Regions from separate parts of the Streptomyces krungchingensis genome, predicted to be linked through region 1. Evidence: riboswitches for the same ligand, from Rfam matches in the RefSeq annotation. Region 1 holds a riboswitch; each other region holds the start of a gene.
The links. Region 1 has a riboswitch for cyclic di-AMP ahead of ACSYGO_RS38045 (M23 family metallopeptidase). Riboswitches for the same ligand answer to the same signal wherever they lie in the genome.
Positions count from the first base shown of each region.

Region 2: linked by a shared signal. The riboswitch ahead of ACSYGO_RS33690 (M23 family metallopeptidase) and the one ahead of ACSYGO_RS38045 (M23 family metallopeptidase) in region 1 are both predicted to bind cyclic di-AMP.
Region 3: linked by a shared signal. The riboswitch ahead of ACSYGO_RS09825 (C40 family peptidase) and the one ahead of ACSYGO_RS38045 (M23 family metallopeptidase) in region 1 are both predicted to bind cyclic di-AMP.

Region 1 is NZ_JBPUKY010000001.1:8,771,804-8,775,884, reverse strand. It holds gene ACSYGO_RS38050 (SGNH/GDSL hydrolase family protein) at 53-838, opposite strand; gene ACSYGO_RS38045 (M23 family metallopeptidase) at 1,195-2,070, opposite strand; cyclic di-AMP (ydaO/yuaA leader) riboswitch at 2,075-2,226, opposite strand; gene ACSYGO_RS38040 (alpha-galactosidase) at 2,534-4,081, opposite strand, start outside.
Region 2 is NZ_JBPUKY010000001.1:7,693,577-7,697,657, reverse strand. It holds gene ACSYGO_RS33705 (bifunctional acetate--CoA ligase family protein/GNAT family N-acetyltransferase) at 1-63, opposite strand, end outside; gene ACSYGO_RS33700 (HPr family phosphocarrier protein) at 240-521, shown strand; gene ACSYGO_RS33695 (GntR family transcriptional regulator) at 691-1,386, opposite strand; gene ACSYGO_RS33690 (M23 family metallopeptidase) at 1,646-2,410, opposite strand; cyclic di-AMP (ydaO/yuaA leader) riboswitch at 2,424-2,582, opposite strand; gene ACSYGO_RS33685 (M16 family metallopeptidase) at 2,798-4,081, opposite strand, start outside.
Region 3 is NZ_JBPUKY010000001.1:2,194,929-2,199,009, reverse strand. It holds gene ACSYGO_RS09840 (ATP-binding protein) at 1-361, shown strand, start outside; gene ACSYGO_RS09835 (LysR family transcriptional regulator) at 370-1,296, opposite strand; gene ACSYGO_RS09830 (LysE family translocator) at 1,407-2,024, shown strand; gene ACSYGO_RS09825 (C40 family peptidase) at 2,149-2,622, opposite strand; cyclic di-AMP (ydaO/yuaA leader) riboswitch at 2,626-2,790, opposite strand; gene ACSYGO_RS09820 (hypothetical protein) at 3,168-3,476, opposite strand; gene ACSYGO_RS09815 (ATP-dependent Clp protease proteolytic subunit) at 3,484-4,081, opposite strand, start outside.

The DNA of each region.
Region 1 (4,081 bases):
TCACCTCACTGGTCGAGCCGCCGCCGGCGGACTCCGCCGGCGTCGGCGCGGCTCAGGCGACCGCCTCTATGCGCATCTTGATGTCGTCCGGGGAGAGGGCGCCCTTGGCGGCCACGTGGTCTCCCGACGACTCGCCGCGCAGCCGGCGCCCGATCCACGGGACCAGGTACTCGCGCGCCCAGTGGATGTCGTCGCGCCGCACTTCGAGCGTGCCGCGGGGCGGCAGCGGCGGCCAGGGCTGGTCCGGGTCGGCCGGCACGTCGATGCCGAGGACCTGACCGGCGCGGAGCGCCACCCGGGTGTGCCCCTCGGGCGAGAGGTGCAGCCGGTCGCCGTCCCAGGCGCGGCGGTCCTGAACCGTCTTGAGGGACCAGAGGTCGAGGACGGGGCACCCGTAGCGGTCCGCGATGGCACGCACATGTCCGTTGTACGTGGCGATCTTGCCGCGCAGGTGCTTGAGCACGGGCACGCCGCGCGTGTCGAAGCCGGTGGTCACCATGACGGTGCCGACGGCGGAGGTGAGGTCGGCGATCGCGCGCTCGAAGCGCTCCGCGACCTCGTCGGGGTCGGTGCCGGGCCGGATGATGTCGTTGCCGCCCGCACAGAAGGAGACCAGGTCCGGGGCGAGTTCCTTGGCGCGCCCGAGCTGGTCCGCGACGATCTGGTCGAGCAGTTTCCCGCGCACCGCGAGATTGGTGTAGTTGAAGTCGCCCTCGGCGCGCCGGTCCGCGAGGAGCACCGCGAAGCGGTCGGCCCAGCCCACGAAGGCCCCGTCCGGACCGGGGTCGCCGACGCCCTCGGTGAAGCTGTCCCCCACCGCCACGTACGACCCGATCACTGATCTGTTGTCACTCTTCGAATCGTCTGCCACGTCGGACCATGATTCACCTTTCGATGTGAGCTACGCGACCGTAAGGAAGGGTTGACGGATGGTGAGATAAGACACTCGTCAAGTATTGGTCAATCCGGAATAGGGCCCTGATCAGGAGCGTTGACCGAGTCCGCACGCGGAGGGCCGCAATCCGGCACCGGTGACGCGGTATTGACGTGTCGACGCACCGAAGGCCGGACCCCGGGGATCGGGGGTCCGGCCTTCGGAGGCGGTCCTGCCTTGCGGACGCAGGGTCCCGCCGTCAGGAGCGGGACCCTGCGTCCGCGGCAGGAAGCGGCGGGCGCCGAGGACTGCGGGAGGTGTCAGCCGACGGCGACACCGTGCGAGCGCAGGTAGGCGACCGGGTCCACGTCCGAGCCGTAGTTCGGCGTGGTGCGGATCTCGAAGTGCAGGTGCGGTCCGGTGACGTTGCCCGTCGCGCCGGAGAGGCCGATCTGCCGGCCGGCGGTCACGGTCTGTCCCGCCGACACGGACAGGGCCGACATGTGGGCGTACTGGGAGTACTTGCCGTCGGCGTGCCGGATGACGACCTGGTTGCCGTAGGCGCCGCCCCAGCCGGCGGAGACGACGGTTCCGGCGGCGATGGACTTGATGGTGGTGCCGGTCGGGACCACGAAGTCCACGCCCGTGTGGTAGCCGCTGGACCACATGCTGCCCGCCACCTTGTAGGAGGTGCCGACGCTGCCGCCCGCGACCGGCAGCGTGTAGCCGGCGGTGCTCTTCGCGGCGGCCTGGGGCGCGGGGGCGCTGTCGGCCTTCGCGGCCGGGGCGGGCGCCTGGGCGGAGGACTGGGTGGCGCCACCGGACACGGCCTTCGCGCCGACCGTCAGCTTCAGACCCGGGTGGATCAGCGCCGGGTCGCCGCCGATGACCGAGCGGTTGTCGGAGTACAGCTTCTTCCAGCCACCGCGGACGCTCTGCTCGGCGGCGATCTTCGAGAGATAGTCGCCGGTCTTGACGCGGTAGGTCTTGGTCCCGACGACCTTCTTCGCCGCGACGGGAGCGGCGGTCACGGCCTTCTCCGCCTTCTGCGCGACGGCGGCGGCGGGGGCCGCGGCGTGGGCGCCCGTGGCGCCCAGCAGGGGCAGCGCGAGTGCGGCGCCACCGGTTCCGGCGACGGCGATCGAGCGGGCGAAGCGGGGGGACTTGGGACGGCGGTGCTTACCCTTCGCGGGCATGACGAGTTCCTCTCCGGCGCCTGCGAGGTGAGCTGTCGGGTGCGGGCTGGAGATGCCCGGCCACGCGTCGGCGTGGCTGTACCCCGAGCCGTTCCGGAGACCGGAACAGGCATGGAACCTTGGGTCCCCCGCTCCTGCCGTGTGCGGGTCTGTGTGCGGATTCCGGCCGGCGGCAGGATTGGGCGTCCGTCCGGAGTGAGGGCGAACGTAAGCGAGACGAGAGCGCGGCCACAAGCAGGTGATTTTTTCGCGCGACCGCCTTTCTTGATCCATGTCGGAAATGCCCGTCACACTCCGTGAAGAGATGATCTTTTCACCGGCTCAACCAGCCCGTGGATACGGGAGCGTTGCGAAAAGCAGGCCGCGACGCATCGTCACGAATATGACGCTGCTCACGCGGCCCACCGCACGATGCCCCAATCCAGGGCCAGTTGGAACGAAGGTCCCGATTCCGGCATAACAGTCATATACGGCGCAGCCGGATGACTGCGGCATCGAGGTCGCCTCGCAGACTCGTCCGCAGTCCGTGGTGCAGCAGCACCGCACCTCGGTGAATTTCGCCCGTTTCGCGGCATTCATACGCTTGCGTCGGATCGAGTCCGCGCAGCCGGAGCGGAGCCGCCGGCTCGCCGTACCGCTGGGCCTGGAGCCAGGCGAGCACCACCGTCTCGTCGCCGTGGACGTACTGCACGGCGCTCAGGCCGCCCTCCGGAGGGCGCAGACGGTAGAGGTCCCCGCGCTGCACGACGGGGCGGATCTCCTTGTAGAGGCCGACCCATTCCCGCGCCTCGGCGAGCTCCTCCCCGCTCCACGCGGACAGGTCCCCACCGATGCCGAGCACGCCGGCCATGGCGCTCACGAACCGCAGACGCAGGGAGCTGACCCGGCCGTTGAGCTGGGTGTTCGGGCTGTCGGTGACCCAGGCGGCCATGATCCGCGCGGGATGGATCTGACTGATGCCGTACTGGATGGCGAGCCGGTCGAGCGGGTCGGTGTTGTCCGACGTCCACACCTGGTCGGTACGGGCCATGATGCCGAGGTCGATCCTGCCGCCACCGCCGGAGCAGGACTCGAAGGCGACCGTGGGGTGCGCGGTCCGCAGCCGGTCGAGGAGGGCGTACAGGGCCCGCACGTGCTCGACCCACAGCTTCTGCGGATAGGACTCGCCGGGCCAGCCCGCGTCCGTGAAACAGCGGTTGAAGTCCCATTTCACATAGTCGACCGGCGCGCCGGAGAGCAGCCGGTCGAGCTGCTCCCACAGGCACTCCTGGACGTCCGGGCGCGCCAGATTGAGTACGAGTTGATTGCGATACTCCGTCCTGGTCCGTCCCGATTGGAACTGGACCCAGTCCGGGTGCGCACGGTAGAGCTCGCTGTCCGGATTGACCATCTCCGGTTCGACCCAGATCCCGAACTCCATGCCGAGTGCGTGGACATGGTCGGCGAGCGGCTTGAGCCCCGCGGGGAAACGGTCCGGGTTGGGCGTCCAGTCGCCGAGCCCGGCCCGGTCGCCGGTGCGCGCGCCGAACCAGCCGTCGTCGACCACGAACAGCTCGACACCCATCTCCGCGGCCCGCTCCGCCAGCGCCATCTGCTGGTCCTCGGCGATGTCGAAGGTGGTGGCCTCCCAGGAATTGAAGAGCACCGGGCGGTCCCGGCCGGTGTCCGGGACGACGTGCTCCCGCTGGTAGGCGTGCCAGGTCCGGCTCGCCCCGCCGAAACCGCCGTCGCTCCAGAGCCCGGCGAAGACCGGCGTGGTGAACGACTCCCCCGCCTCCAGGCGCAGCAGCCCGGAGTCGTCGTACCCGGCACCGCCGGTGATCTGCACCCGGGCGTCGGGCAGCTGGGCCACGGCGATCCGCCAGGACCCCGACCAGCCGAGGGCGCAGCCGTACACCTCGCCGCTCTCCTCGGTGGCCTCGCTGTCCAGCGCGACCCAGGGCAGGTGCTGGTGCCCGGTGTGGCCGCGCCGGCTGCCGATGACCTTCTCCCCGTAGGTGAGGGGGGAGCG
Region 2 (4,081 bases), 1.1 Mb from region 1:
GCGCAGCACCACGTCGGCTTCCCAGTGAGCGGGGTACGCGTGCCCGTCCGGCGAGGTCTGCATGGGCCCCAGAGTACGGCTCGCGTCCGACAACGGCGCGAGGCAGTCTGTGGAGGACGGAAGCCGGATCGAGGCCGCGATCCGGCGACACTCGGGACGGGACTCCGGACCGCTCCGGGCAGTCTTCACGATATGGGACACTGGTCTAGACAACCCTGAACACCGAAGGGCAGCATCACATGGCTGAGCGCCGCGTCAACGTCGGCTGGGCTGAGGGCCTCCACGCCCGCCCCGCCTCCATCTTCGTCCGGGCCGCCACGGCCTCCGGCATCCCCGTGACGATCGCCAAGGCCGACGGCAACCCCGTCAACGCGGCCTCCATGCTCGCGGTCCTCGGCCTGGGCGCCCAGGGCGGCGAGGAGATCGTCCTCGCCTCCGACGCCGAGGGTGCGGACACCGCCCTCGACCGCCTTGCCAAGCTCGTCGCCGAGGGGCTCGAGGAGCTCCCGGAGACCGTCTGAGCGCATTGCCGGTGACGGCGGCCTTCGCCCCGAAAGGCGAAAGAACGCCGTCCCGCACATCCGCCGAAGGGCTCGTCCGAGAATCTCGGACGAGCCCTTTGCTTTTCCCGTTTCCGGGCAGCAGAAATAATCCCCCGCGAATTACTCCTCTTTGTATACGGCGCGCGTGTTAATGCCGCGCGCTCGTCATGTTTACGGGATGTTGCGAAGTCCTCACACGTTCCGCCCGGTCCTTGCCGCCGGGAAAACGGAGCCGATGCGAGGACGTCGCGCGCTCCGCGTGCAGAGCCGTGATCGACCGCGCCCGCTCGCTGTCGCCCCGCGCGACGGCGTCCACGATCCCGCCGTGCTCCGCCCAGGACTCCGCCGGGCCGGCCGACACCTCCACGGTGTACATCCAGGCGATCTTGTGCCGTAGCTGGGCGAGCGCGGAGGTCAGCGCCGGACTGCCGGAGGCCTGCGCGAGGGTCTCGTGGAACCAGCCGCCCAAGGAGCGCAGATCCTCGCTGTGCCCCCTCCTGGCGCGCTCCTGGCCGAGCCTGACCAGGCCCCGGAGCACCTTCAGGTGGGCCTCGGTGCGACGCTGGGCGGCCCGCGCGGCACCCAGCGGCTCCAGCAGCATCCGCATCTCCAGCAGGTCCGACGCCTCCTGCTCGGTCGGCTCGGCGACGCACGCGCCCGCGTGCCGCCGGGTGACGACGAAGCCCTCGGCCTCCAGGGTGCGCAGCGCTTCGCGCACGGGGACGCGCGAGACGCCGTAGCGGCGGGCGAGCAGTTCCTCGGTGAGCCGGCTGCCGCGCTCGTAGACACCCGCGACGATGTCGTCACGGATCGCCGTGCATACCGAGTGCGCCGGAATACGCATGACCGGACCTCCGCTTTAATGCCCGCGAAACGCCATCGATTGACGCCTGTTCAGTGACTCTATTGCAGGCAGCCGGAATTTCCGACGGGAGGCCGGAATCCATGGATATTTTTTGGACAGGTGCCCGGCCGAAACGACGATGCCCCGGCTCGGCGAGCCGGGGCATCCGAAGTTGTGAAGAAGTCGCGGAGCGGACGTCGGTGGTTCACGCCGCGCGTGGCGGCGCGTCGGGCGTCCGCGCCCCGCGTGCGAAGGTGCGTCAGACGCTCACACCGCGCGCGCGGAGGTAGCCGACGGGGTCCATGTCCGATCCGTACTCCGCGGTCGTACGGGCCTCGAAGTGGAGGTGCGGTCCGGTGGTGTTCCCGGTCGACCCGGAGAGGGCGATCTGCTGCCCCGGGGTGACCGCCTGGCCGACGGAGACGCCGATGGACGACAGGTGGCCGTACATGGTGTACGTGCCGTCGTGCATCTTGATCACGACCTGGTTGCCGTAGGCGCCACCCCAGCCGGCCGTGACGACCGTGCCCGAGCCGACGGCGTGGACCGGGGTGCCGGACGCCGCGTGGAAGTCGACGCCGGTGTGGCTGCCGGAGGACCAGAGGCTGCCACCGGTCTTGTAGCCCGTGGAGACGTACGAGCCGGTGATCGGCAGGACGAAGGAGTTGAGGCGCTTGCGCTCGGCCTCACGGGCGGCGCGCTCCTTGGCCTCACGCTTCTTCTTGGCCTCCTCGGCGGCCCGCTTGCGGGCGGCCTCCTCGGCCTTCTTCAGCGCCGCGGCCTCGTCGGCGGCGCGCTGCTGCGCCACGGCCTGCTCGTCGATCTGCTCGGCGACCGAGTCGCCGAGGGTGACGACCGGGGTCAGTCCGGTCTGCTCGACGGAGGGCTCCGCGGCGAGCGCGGGTGCGGCCAGCGCCCCGACGACGCCGGTGGTGGTGAGCGCCGCGACGCCGACGGCGTTCGTGGTGGTGCGCTTCACGCGGCTCGGACGACGATGCTTCCCGGTGCCACAGGTGAACGCCATGTAGGGGCTGGTCCTTTCCTTCCTTCTCGCCTACCGGGTTAGCTGACGGGTTCGGAGCAGGAAGGTCTCCTACGGACCCCCTCCGGGAGGGCGTCCGATTCACCCCAGGGACTGCGTATGGGTCCCCGGCTCCCCTGGCTCGCGCCGTTCGGGGACTCGGCGATGACTGTCCGGTGCCGCGGGCGCGGCGCACTGCTTGGCGGACAGCCGGATCGACGCTAGACGGGGCGTCTTTCAAACAACAAACGGATCACGGTTTTTGTAGTGCATGCCACAGGGCAGACGGGCAACCTCTCTACCAATACGGACAAATTGAGGAGGAAGTCCGGACAAAGCGAGGCCCAGGTGACGCATGCGTCACCTGGGCCTCCGAGATGCCACGCCGCTCTACTCGGCCGTCACGACGGTCACTTCACCGATTCCGAGGGCCTCGACGGGCTCCTTGATCTGCTCGGCGTCGCCCACCAGGACCGTCACCAGCCGGTCGACCGGGAAGGCGTTCACGACGGCCGCGGTGGCCTCCACGGTGCCCGTCGCGGCCAGCTGCTGGTACAGCGTCGCCTGGTAGTCGTCGGGCAGGAACTGCTCGACCTGGTCCGCGAGCGTGCTCGCCACGGCCGCCGCGGTCTCGAACTTCAGGGGCGCGACACCGACCAGGTTCTGCACGGCGACGTCCCGCTCCGCGTCGGTCAGACCCTCCGCGGCAAGGGTGCGCAGCACCTTCCACAGGTCGTCGAGCGCCGGACCCGTGTTCGGGGTGTCCACGGAGCCGCTGATGGCCAGCATCGCCACGCCCGTGGTGCCCGCGGAGGACGACGGCGCGGCCCGCAGGACCTGGCCGAACGCCCGTACGCCGTAGGTGTATCCCTTCTCCTCGCGCAGGACCCGGTCCAGACGCGAGGTGAGGGTGCCGCCGAGGCAGTAGGTGCCGAGCACCTGGGCGGGCCACACACGGTCGTGCCGGTCGGCCCCCACACGTCCGATGAGCAGCTGCGTCTGGACGGCGCCGGGCCGGTCGACGATGATCACGCGGCCCGTGTCGTCGGCGCTCACCGGCGGCACCGGGCGCGGCTCGGCGGACGAGCCGGTCCAGGAGCCGAGCGTGTCGCCGAGCAGTTCGTCGACGTCGACGCCGGTGAGGTCACCGACGATGACCGCGGTCCCGGTCGCGGGACGCACGTGCTTCTCGTAGAAGGCGCGCACGGCCGCCGAGTCGATGTTCCCGACGGTCTCCTCGGTGCCCTGCCGCGGGCGCGACATGCGCGAGGTCGACGGGAACAGCTCCTTGGAGAGCTCCTTGGCGGCGCGGCGGGCCGGATTGGCCGACTCGTGCGGGATCTCGTCCAGCCGGTTGCGCACCAGCCGCTCGACCTCGCTGTCCTCGAACGCCGGTGCCCGCAGGGCGTCGGCCAGCAGACCGAGCGCCTTGGGCAGGCGGGAGACGGGGACTTCGAGCGACAGACGCACACCGGGGTGGTCCGCGTGCGCGTCGAGCGTCGCGCCGCAGCGCTCCAGCTCCGCGGCGAACTCCTCGGCGGAGTGCTTGTCCGTGCCCTCCGAGAAGGCCCGCGCCATGATGGTGGCGACGCCGTCCAGACCGGCCGGCTCGGCCTCCAGGGGCGCCGCGAGCAGCACCTCGACGGCGACGACCTGCTGGCCGGGGCGGTGGCA
Region 3 (4,081 bases), 6.6 Mb from region 1:
TCTGCCGTGCGACTCCGAAGTCGCCGACACCGTAAGGCTCATCGTCTCCGAACTCGCCACCAACGCAGTCCAGCACACGTTCGGGCAGTCGCCCACCTTCACCGTGGACGTCCGGCTGGAACGGGACGAGCAGCTCCGTCTCGGAGTCACCGACAGCCACCCGCGTTTCCCCAAGAGGCTTCCGGCGGCCGTCCAACAGGACAACGGACGCGGCATGGTGATCATCCGTTGGCTGACCGCCGAGTGCGGCGGCAGACTCACCGTCCGGCCCACCCGTGAGGGCGGCAAGACCGTCTCGATCGAACTGCCCTGGACGGCACGGGTCCAGCCGGTGGTGGCCGGGGGCCCGCAAGAGCCCTGAGCGACGGCTCAGTTGTCCGGGCGGTGGCGGCCGGCCCGTTCGAAGGTGCCGCGCAGCAGCGCGCGGAACGCGTCGGCGGCGGGTGACGTCTCGTCGGTCCGGTGGACGACCGAAATCGTACGGCGCAGATCTCCCGGATCCAGCAGGCGCGTCCCCACCGGAGTCGCCGCCGTCCTGGCGACCATCTCCGGCACGACCGCGACCCCGAGCCCGGCGCTCACCAGGGCGCACACGAGCGCGTAGACCGGGGTCTCGACCAGCACCGCGGGGGTGGCACCGGCGCGGGCGAGTGCCGCCTCCACACCCTGCCGGGGCGGATGATCCGGGGCCATGCTGATCAGCGGCTGACCCGCGAGCTCGGCCAGGGGGAGCCGGGCCGAGCCGCCCGCGAGGACGTGCCCGGGGGCGGTCACCAGCACCAGCTCCTCGACCAGCACCGGCTCCAGGCTCACGGACGACGGGACGGCGACGGGGGCCGCCGGCTCGTAGGTGTGCGTCAGGGCCAGGTCGACCTCGCCCGCCGCGACGGCCGCGACCCCGGCGGGCGGCTCGTAGTCGGCGACCGCCAGCTCCACGTCCGGGTAGGTCCGGCGGAAGGCACTCAGCACGGGCGGCAGCAGATGGATGCCCGCCGTCTGGAAGGTGCCGAGCCGCAGTGTGCCGCCGGACAGGCCGGCCAGGTGCGCCAGCTCGTGCCGGGCCCGCTCCATCTCGTCCAGCACCCGGCGCGCCCGCGCCACCAGCAGCTCGCCGGCGCCCGTCAGCCGCGTCCCGCGATGGGACCGGACGAGGAGCGTCGCGCCCGCCTCGCGCTCCAGCTTCGCCAGCTGCTGGGAGAGCGCGGGCGGGGTGTAACCGAGCCGTTCGGCCGCCCGGGTGATCGACCCCGCCTCGGCGACCGCGACCAGCGCCGCGAGCCGCGTCGGGTCGTACATCGGACCACCCCGGACCTCGCCGCGACCGCGCCGGTCTGAACGAATGCTTAAGACCGACCCAGGATATTCGACATACCTGCTGAAGGCCCGGCAGAGGCAGTCTGGGGCCCATGGACGCTCAGCTCATCGCCTTCACAGCAGTCGCCGCGGGCATGGTCGCCGTGCCGGGTGCGGACTTCACCGTCGTGGTGCGCAACGGCCTGGTCTCGCGCCGGGCCGGTCTCGCCAGCGCGCTCGGCATCGTCGGTGGACTGCTCCTGCACACGGCGCTCGCCGTCGCCGGGGTCGCCGCGGTGCTCACCGCCGTGCCGGCGCTCTTCCGGGCACTGCAACTGCTCGGCGGCGTCTACGTCCTCCACCTCGGGGTGCGGACGCTGCGGTCGCTGGGGCGGTCGCGCGAGGAGGCCGCGGAGGGCACCGGGGACGGCGCGCGTCCGTTGCGGCAGGGCTTCGTCACCAACGCGCTCAACCCGAAGGCCCCGATCACGTTCCTCAGCCTGCTGCCGCAGTTCGTGCCGGCGGGCAGTCCCGCGATGCCGCGGACCCTGCTGCTGGCACTGATCGTGGTGGTCCTGGGCCTGGTGTGGTTCCCGGCGGTGGCGCTCCTCGTGGACCGGCTCGGTCGGTGGCTGCGCGCACCGCGCGCCGCACGGGCCGTGGAGGCGGTCACCGGCACGGCCCTGACGGTGCTCGGTCTGGTCCTCGTCCTGGAGCCCCTGAGGAGCTGAGCGCTCGCCTCACGGGCCGGCGCGGCGGCGCCGATCGCGCGGGCGGGACACCGAGCGAACCCTCGCGGTCTCCTGTCGCACGCCCTTCGGTGGCGGCGGCCCCGCGCCGCCACCGAAGGGTGGATCAGCTCACCCGTCCGTACCAGACGCTCCTCGTCCAGATCTTCTGCAGCTTCACGACGTCCCCGGTCTTCGGGGAGTGCCAGATCTTTCCCTTCCCGGCATAGATGCCGACGTGGTACACGCTCCGGCCCGAGTGGAAGAACACCAGGTCTCCGGCCTTGCGGTGCGAGGCCGAGATGTGATGGGTCTTGTTGTACTGCGCCGCGGCCGTTCGAGGGAGCTTCTTGCCCGCCTTCTTGAACGAGTACAGGGTCAGCCCGGAGCAGTCGAAGCGACGCGGTCCGGTGGCCCCCCACTTGTAGGGGGCGCCCTTCTTCGAGGCCGCGACCTGGAGTGCCTTCGTCGCCACGGTGGCCGCCTCGGCGTCGGGAGCGACACCGGGGACCACCAGGGTGCCGCCGACGGCGGCGATGGTCAGAGCCGAGGCCGTACCGGCCCGGGTCCACAGCGACGGGACACGATTGAGCGCAGTCATGCGCAACCCTTCGTCAGCCGCCTGTGAAGGATGACCTGTCGGATTCGGGCTGGCGAAGTAGCCCGGCCGCGTGTTGCGGCTTCACCCCAAGGACCGCCCGGATCTCTCCGGCGGCCCGTCGTGCTGGGTCCTCCACTCCTGCCGATCCACTTCTGTCGACCGGACATCCGGGCGGCGGCAGGACTCGGCGTCCGCCCGGACCGCCCCGCCGCTGCGGCGGGGGCTTGTCGTCGGAAGGGATCTTCACGCATGAGAGTCGGAAATGCCGAGCGGAACCGGTGATTTGTGGCGTTACTCACCACTCACCCGTTCGGGTGGACACCCCTTTGTTCGGGCGGGTGTTGAGGTGTACGACGACGCCCGTACCTGCAACGGAACGCCAAATTCCGGCTCGTGACCACGCGCGTTGCGCAACTCGGGGGCGTCGTACAAAGGACCCGCAGATACTCCAACGGGGGGTAATCCTTCTGGTCCGTTTGAAACCCGGGCCGGACGTCTCGCCGGTCGGCGTGCGTCGCGGCCCGGGCGTGCGCACCGGTCGCGCGTCAACTTCCGGAGCAGGGCGGCACGGTGACCCGGGACGCGCGCCGCTCGCCGTCGAGCACGCGCAGTGCCCGCGCGAGTGTCGGTGCGTGCACCTCGCTCTCGCCGCGCTGGTGCATCAGGGTCAGCGCGTCGCGCAGTGCGGTCGCCTTGACCACCAGTGCCTGAGCGGCCCTCAGGCCGCGGTAGGTGTCGCCGGGACGGGCCGGGTTGATGCGGCCGAGCAGGTCGACGACGTCGAGGTATCGGTCGATCAACTCGGCCTCGGCGCGCGTGAGCGCGGGGAGGGGCGGCAGTTCCGGTGGGAGCATCGGCCGGTCACCTCCCGCCGGGCGTGCTGCGCGAGCCCTTGCGGCTCGGGATGATCCGGTCGACCAGTCCGTACGCCACCGCCGCCGGTGCGTCGAGGATCTTGTCGCGTTCGATGTCGGCTGCGACCCGCTCCGGGCTCTGGCCCGTGTGCCGGACGAGCATCTCCTCCAGCAGTCCGCGGGTGCGGATCAACTCCTCGGCCTGGATGGCCAGATCACTTGCCTGGCCCTGGACCGGTTCGGGCAACGAGGGCTGGTGGATGAGGACGCGGGCACCCGGAAGGGCGAACCGCTTGCCCGGTGTGCCGCCGGCGAGCAGCACGGCCGCGGCCGACGCGGCCTGTCCGAGGCAGGTCGTCTCCACGTCGCAGGTGACGAACTGCATCGTGTCGTAGATCGCGGTCATCGCGCTGAATGAGCCGCCCGGGGAGTTGATGTACAGCGAGATGTCCTGGTCCGGGGCCAGATATTCGAGATGCATGAACTGCGCCATCACGTCGTTCGCCGACGTGTCGTCGATCGGCGTCCCGAGGAACACGATCCGCTCGTCGAGCAGCTTCGAGTACGGATCCAGGGTCCGGTGTCCCGCGCTGGTGCGTTCGGTG